2 regions of the Variovorax sp. FG153 genome follow, and region 1 is predicted to be linked to the other one. Evidence: predicted binding sites of a transcription regulator. Region 1 holds the regulator's gene; the other holds the start of a gene.
The links. Region 1 encodes sigma-54, which starts transcription at its own class of promoters, with help from an activator protein. Its sites were predicted from a motif close to TGGCANGNAANCTGCTTT; they were not measured.

Region 1 (3,184 bases):
CCGGCCGGAAAGGGGTTGAACAGGCGCAGCTCGACATTGGGCGTGGCCGCGAAGCCGCGCAGCAGCTCGTCCTCGCCCGCGGTGTAGAGGTCGTCCATCAGCACGCGCACCCGCACGCCGCGCTGCGCGGCGTCGCGCAGGGTGCGCAGCAGGTAGCGGCCGGTCTCGTCGTTCTCGATCTGGTAGTACTGGACGTCGAGCGTGCGCTGGGCCCGGCGCGCGAGCTGGATGCGGGTGTCGAAGGCGAAGTCGCCGCCCGGCATGAGGCGAAAGCCGCTGAGGTCGGGGTCGGGCTGCGCGGCCAGCGCGATGCGCCCGAGCGCGGTGTCCTTCGACACGGCGATGGCCTTGGTGGGAGTGCGCGGTGCCTCGTCGGGCAGCGAGGCGCAGCCGGCGGCCAGCAGCGTGGCCGCGAGGGCGAACACCCGGAGCCCACGGCGCGACAGCAGGCGTCGGGCCATCGGCGGCTTTCTACAGGGCCTTGCGCAGGTTGGCGGGCGCGATGCGCAGCGCCTCGCGGTACTTGGCGACGGTGCGGCGCGCGCACTCGATGCCCTGCTCCTTGAGCATCTCGGAGATCTGGCTGTCCGACAGCGGCTTCTTCACGCTCTCCGAACCGACGAACTGCTTGATCAGCGCGCGCACCGCGGTGCTCGAGGCATTGCCGCCGGTCTCGGTGCCCAGCGCCGAGCCGAAGAAGTACTTGAGCTCGACCGTGCCGAAGGGCGTGGCCATGTACTTGGCGGTGGTCACGCGCGAGATGGTGGATTCGTGCAGCCCGAGCTCGTCGGCGATCTCGCGCAGCACCAGCGGGCGCATCGCGAGCTCGCCGTGCACGAAGTAACTCTTCTGCCGCTCGACGATGGCGTTGCTCACGCGCAGGATGGTGTCGAAGCGCTGCTGGATGTTCTTGATGAACCAGCGCGCCTCCTGCAGCCGCTGCGACAGCGCCTGGCTGCCCTCGCCCTTGTGCGACTTGAGCGCGCCGGCATAGATGTCGTGCACGCGCAGCCGCGGCATCACCTCGGGGTTGAGCATGACGCGGAACTTCACGTTGGTGCCGCGGCCGGTCTTGGTGACGATCACGTCGGGAATGACGATGTTGCGCTCGACGTCGACGAAGCGGCGGCCCGGCTTGGGCTCCAGGCGCGCGATGACCTGCAGCGCCGAGCGCACCAGTTCCTCGTTGGTGCGCGTGAGCGTGGCCAGGCGCTTGAAGTCGCGCCGCGCGAGCAGCTCCATCGGCTGCTTGCAGATGGCGAGCGCGGTCTTGCGCACCAGCTCCTCTTCCTCTGTCTCGTCTTCGTCGGCCAGCGCGCGCAGCTGGATCGCGAGGCATTCGCCGAGATCGCGCGCGCCCACGCCCGCGGGCTCCAGGCTCTGCAGCAGGCCGAGCGCGACCTGGAAGTGGTGCACCAGCTCGTCGAACTGGTCGTTGTCGTCGCCCGCGAGGCCCGAGGCCAGCGCCGGCAGCGAATCCTCGAGGTAGCCGTCGTCGTTGAGCGACTCGATCAAAAAGCGCAGCGCGGCGCTGTCGTTCTCGTTGAGCCGCAGGCTCAGCGCCTGGCGGTGCAGGAAGGACTGCAGCGATTCCTGGCTGCGCGCGAGCTCGGTGGCATCGGCGCGCTCGTCGTCGCCGGTGCTGCTGTTGTTGCGCGCAGGCGCGTCGCTGCCCCACTCGCTGTCGTCGGGCGCCATGTCGACGGTGCCGTCGCCTTCCCAGTCGGGCTCGCGCTCGGGCGAGTCGAGGGCCGGCTCGGCCTCGGACGACGAGGCGGTCTCGGTGGACGTGGTCGAGGTCGACGGCGCGGCGCCCGCGTAGTCGCTCTCGGCCTCGCGCTCGGTGTCCTCGCGCGGCGCGGGCGTGTCGGCAGCGTCGAGGCCGAATTCCTCGCGCGCGGCTTCCTCGGCGGTGCGCTCGAGGAAGGGGTTCTCGTCGAGCATCTGCTCGACCTCCTGGCTCAGCTCGAGCGTGGAGAGCTGCAGCAGCCGGATCGACTGCTGCAGCTGAGGCGTCAGCGCGAGATGCTGCGAAACGCGCAGCGACAAGCCTTGTTTCATGCCCTCAGGAAATGGCTGGCGCGAGGGTCATCACATGCGGAAGTGCTCGCCCAGGTAGACCCGGCGCACTTCGGCGTTGTCGACGATCTCCGAGGGCGTGCCCTGTGCCAGCACATGGCCGTCGCTGATGATGAAGGCGTGATCGCAGATGCCCAGCGTCTCGCGCACGTTGTGGTCGGTGATGAGCACGCCGATCCCGCGTTCCTTCAGGAAGCTGATGATGCGCTGGATCTCGATCACCGCGATCGGGTCGATGCCGGCGAAGGGCTCGTCGAGCAGGATGAAGCGCGGCTGGGTGGCCAGCGCGCGCGCGATCTCGACGCGGCGGCGTTCGCCGCCCGACAGCGCGAGCGCGGGCGAATCGCGCAGGTGGTCGACGCGCAGGTCGGCCAGCAGTTCCGACAGGCGCTCTTCCATGCGCTGCTTCGACAGCGCCTGCGGCCGGCCGTTGGCGTCGGGTTCGCGCTGCAGCTCGAGCACCGCGCGCACGTTCTCCTCGACCGTGAGCTTGCGGAAGATCGAGGCTTCCTGCGGCAGGTAGCTCAGGCCCATGCGCGCGCGGCGGTGGATCGGCATGTGGGCGATCGGCTCGCCGTCGATGGAGATCTCGCCCGCGTCGGCGCGCACCAGCCCGACGATCATGTAGAACGAGGTGGTCTTGCCGGCGCCGTTGGGGCCGAGCAGTCCGACGACTTCGCCCTTCTGCACGTCGAGCGAGACGTCCTTGACCACCTTGCGGCTGCCATAGCTCTTCTGCAGGCCGCGCGCGACGAGGCGGCTGCCCGGCACGCCGTTGGCTTCCTGGGTTCCGGCGGCTTCGATCACTTGCGCTCTTCCGCTTCGCCGCTGAGCGTGGTGCTCGGGCGCAGGCCGGCGCCCGGGGCCGGCGTGGCCGCCGGGGCCGCGGGACGGCGCGTGGCCGGGGCCGAGGCGCCCGGTGCCGCGGGCGCGGCCGACTTCGGCGTGAGGATGGCCTTGACGCGGCCGCCGCCGCCCGGTGCCGACACGCCGGCGTTCGGCGGCACGGTCGAGCCGTTGACGGTGTAGGTGTCGTTGCTCTGGTCGTAGACGATCAGCGCGCCGCTGCTCTCGTCGTTGGGCGTGGCGCCGACCAGGCGGCGCA
Region 2 (3,184 bases), on a different contig from region 1:
GTAGGCATAGGGCGAGATGAAGTCCAGGTAGAAGTCGATGTGCTTCATGCGTCGATGTCTCCGATGGCCGGCGCCCGCCAGATGCCGGCCCGGGCCCGCCACTCTATCGCGCGCCAGACCTGCCGCCGCTCGTCGTCCTCCATGCGGCTCCAGCCCGCGATCTCGGGGATGGTGCGCAGGCAGCCCTCGCAGAAGCCGCTGAGCCGGTCCATGCGGCACACCGAGCTGCAGGGCGAGGGCACCGGCTCGGCCCGCTCGCGCAGGTCGGCGGCGCGGTCGGCCAGGGCCTGCGCTTCGGCGACGTTCACGCCGCGGCCACCACCACGTCGGCCACCGGTGCGCCCGTGAGCGTCTCGAGGTCGTGCGGGCGCAGCTGGAACACCGCGTGCGGATGGCCCGCGGCGGCCCAGATCTCCTCGAAGCGGAACAGCTCGCGGTCGATCAGCACCACCGGCTTGGTCACATGGCCCACGGGCGACACGCCGCCGATGGTGAAGCCGGTGCGCGCCTTCACGAAGTCGGCGTCGGCGCGGCCGGTCTTGCCGACGATCGCATCGACCTTCTTCTCGTCGACGCGCCGGTCGCCCGAGGTGATGACCAGCACCGCGACCTCGTCGCTCTTGCGCCGGAAGATGATGCTCTTGGCGATCTGGCCGACCGCGATGCCGAGCGCGTCGGCCGCCTGCTGCGCGGTGCGGCAGGCGTCGTCGAGCATGCGCGGCGCATGCGGATGGCCGGCGTCCTGGAGCACGCGCGCAACGCGCTGGACACCGTCGGGAAGGGAATGGAGTTCGGAGCCGCACATGGCTTGGGTCTTCGGAGGTTCGTGGGGGCGCGTGCCCCGCGTTGCAGGCTCCCGAGCATACGAAAAAGCCTGCGGCACCGCACCAATGCGGAGAACGCGGCACCGCCGCCGCGCCGATTCGGGTGCGATTCCGGTGCACGCGCGGGCCGCGGCCGGTCTTTTGGGGCGGCATGGATATTGCTGAACCTCGTCGCGGACCTCCCGGCCTGGGTGGGTCCGCAGTGCCTCCGCTAACGACGGCGGGGTTCGAACGAGCCGATGGCGATGAGCCGCCGGATTCGTTTGTCCATCCGATTACTCGCATCCGTTCCGTCGCGGAGGCCTCCTGCCGCTGTCGCCCGACAGCCTTGGTGGCCCGCCCTCGAGGACCGGCTGCCCCCGCAGGACCTCAGCATGAAAATCGCAGTCATCGGCCACGGCATGGTCGGCCACAAGTTCCTCGAGCAGCTCCATGCGCTCGGCATTCCCGGCGCGGAAGTCACCGTCCTGTGCGAGGAGCCCCGGCCGGCCTACGACCGGGTGCACCTGTCCGAATTCTTCGCGGGCAAGACGGCCGAAGACCTCTCGCTGGTCGAGCCCGGCTTCTTCGAGCGCAGCGGCTTCACGCTGCGCCTGGCCGCGCGCGCGGTGACGGTCGAGCGCCGCAACAACACCGTCACCACGGCCGACGGCGAGGTCGTGGGCTACGACAAGCTGGTGCTGGCCACCGGCTCCTTCCCCTTCGTGCCCGCGGTACCCGGGCGCGACCGGCCCAACTGCTTCGTCTACCGCACCATCGAGGACCTCGAGGCGATGAAGGAATGCGGCGCGCGCTCGCGCAGCGGCGTGGTGGTGGGCGGCGGCCTGCTCGGCCTCGAATGCGCGAAGGCACTGCGCGACATGGGCCTCGAGACCCACGTGGTGGAGTTCGCGCCGCGGCTGATGGCGGTGCAGGTCGACGAAGGCGGCGGCCGCGCGCTGCGCGAGAGCATCGAGGCGCTGGGCCTGCACGTGCACACCGGCCGCAACACGGTGGAGATCGTCGACGGCGCCGCCGCGCGCCACCGCATGGTGTTCGCCGACGGCAGCTACCTCGAGACCGACATGATCGTGTTCTCGGCCGGCATCCGCCCGCGCGACGAGCTCGCGCGCCAGTGCCTGCTGGCCGTGGGTCCGCGCGGCGGCGTGGCGGTCGACGACCACTGCCGCACCAGCGACCGCAACGTCTACGCGATCGGCGAATGCGCCTCGTGGAACGAGCAGACCTTCGGCCTGGTCGCGCCCGGCTACGACATGGCGCGCGTGGCGGCGCGCCACATCGCGGGCGAGCAGGAAGCCGCCTTCACCGGCGCCGACATGAGCACCAAGCTCAAGCTGATGGGCGTGGACGTGGCGAGCATCGGCGATGCGCACGGCAGGACGCCGAAGTCGCGCGCCTACCAGTTCATCGACGAGCGCAAGAAGGTCTACAAGAAGATCGTCGTCAGCGAGGACGGCAAGCTGCTGCTCGGCGCGGTGCTGGTGGGCGATGCCGCCGAATACGGCACCCTGCTGCAGATGGCGCTCAACGGCATCGCGCTGCCCGAGGACCCCGAATTCCTGATCCTGCCCTCGAGCGACGGCAAGGCCAAGCCGGGCCTGGGCGTCGAGGCCCTGCCCGACAGCGCACAGATCTGCTCGTGCAACGACGTCAGCAAGGGCCGGATCTGCGAGGCCGTGGGCCAGGGCGCCTGCACCCCGGCCGCGATGAAGGCCTGCACCAAGGCCGGCGCCACCTGCGGCGGCTGCGTGCCGCTGGTCACGCAGGTCATGAAGATGGAGATGGCCAGGCGCGGCATGGCCGTCGACAACCACCTCTGCGAGCACTTCCCCTATTCGCGCCAGGAGCTCTACCACCTGATCCGCGTGGGCGAGATCCGCAGCTTCGCCGACCTGCTCGCCAGGCACGGCAAGGGCCTGGGCTGCGACATCTGCAAGCCCGTGGCCGCGAGCATCTTCGCCTCGTGCTGGAACGAGTTCGTGCTCAAGAAGGACCTGGCCGCGCTGCAGGACAGCAACGACTACTTCCTCGGCAACATCCAGAAGGACGGCACCTATTCGGTGGTGCCGCGCATGCCGGGCGGCGAGGTCACGCCCGACGGGCTGATCGCGGTCGGCCAGGTGGCGAAGAAGTACGGCCTCTACACCAAGATCACCGGCGGCGCGCGCGTGGACATGTTCGGCGCGCGCGTCGAGCAGTTGCCCGCGATCTGGGAGGAACTGATCGCGGCCGGCTTCGAGTCGGGCCATGCCTACGGCAAGTCGCTGCGCACGGTGAAGAGCTGCGTCGGCTCGACCTGGTGCCGCTACGGCGTGGACGACAGCGTGGGCCTCGCGGTCGAGCTCGAGAACCGCTACAAG

Region 2: nirB (nitrite reductase large subunit NirB) is a predicted target of sigma-54. The motif match lies at 972-989, and genes of this name have one in related genera.

The regions. Positions count from the first base shown of each region.
Region 1 covers NZ_JBMDKG010000018.1:49,919-53,102, reverse strand. The annotation lists gene ACODT0_RS20165 (phospholipase D family protein) at 1-461, opposite strand, end outside; gene ACODT0_RS20160 (RNA polymerase factor sigma-54) at 472-2,061, opposite strand; gene lptB (LPS export ABC transporter ATP-binding protein) at 2,092-2,886, opposite strand; gene lptA (lipopolysaccharide transport periplasmic protein LptA) at 2,883-3,184, opposite strand, start outside.
Region 2 covers NZ_JBMDKG010000004.1:190,873-194,056, forward strand. The annotation lists gene ACODT0_RS07515 (2-hydroxychromene-2-carboxylate isomerase) at 1-48, opposite strand, end outside; gene ACODT0_RS07520 (DUF1289 domain-containing protein) at 45-308, opposite strand; gene ACODT0_RS07525 (YbaK/EbsC family protein) at 305-805, opposite strand; gene nirB (nitrite reductase large subunit NirB) at 1,199-3,184, shown strand, end outside.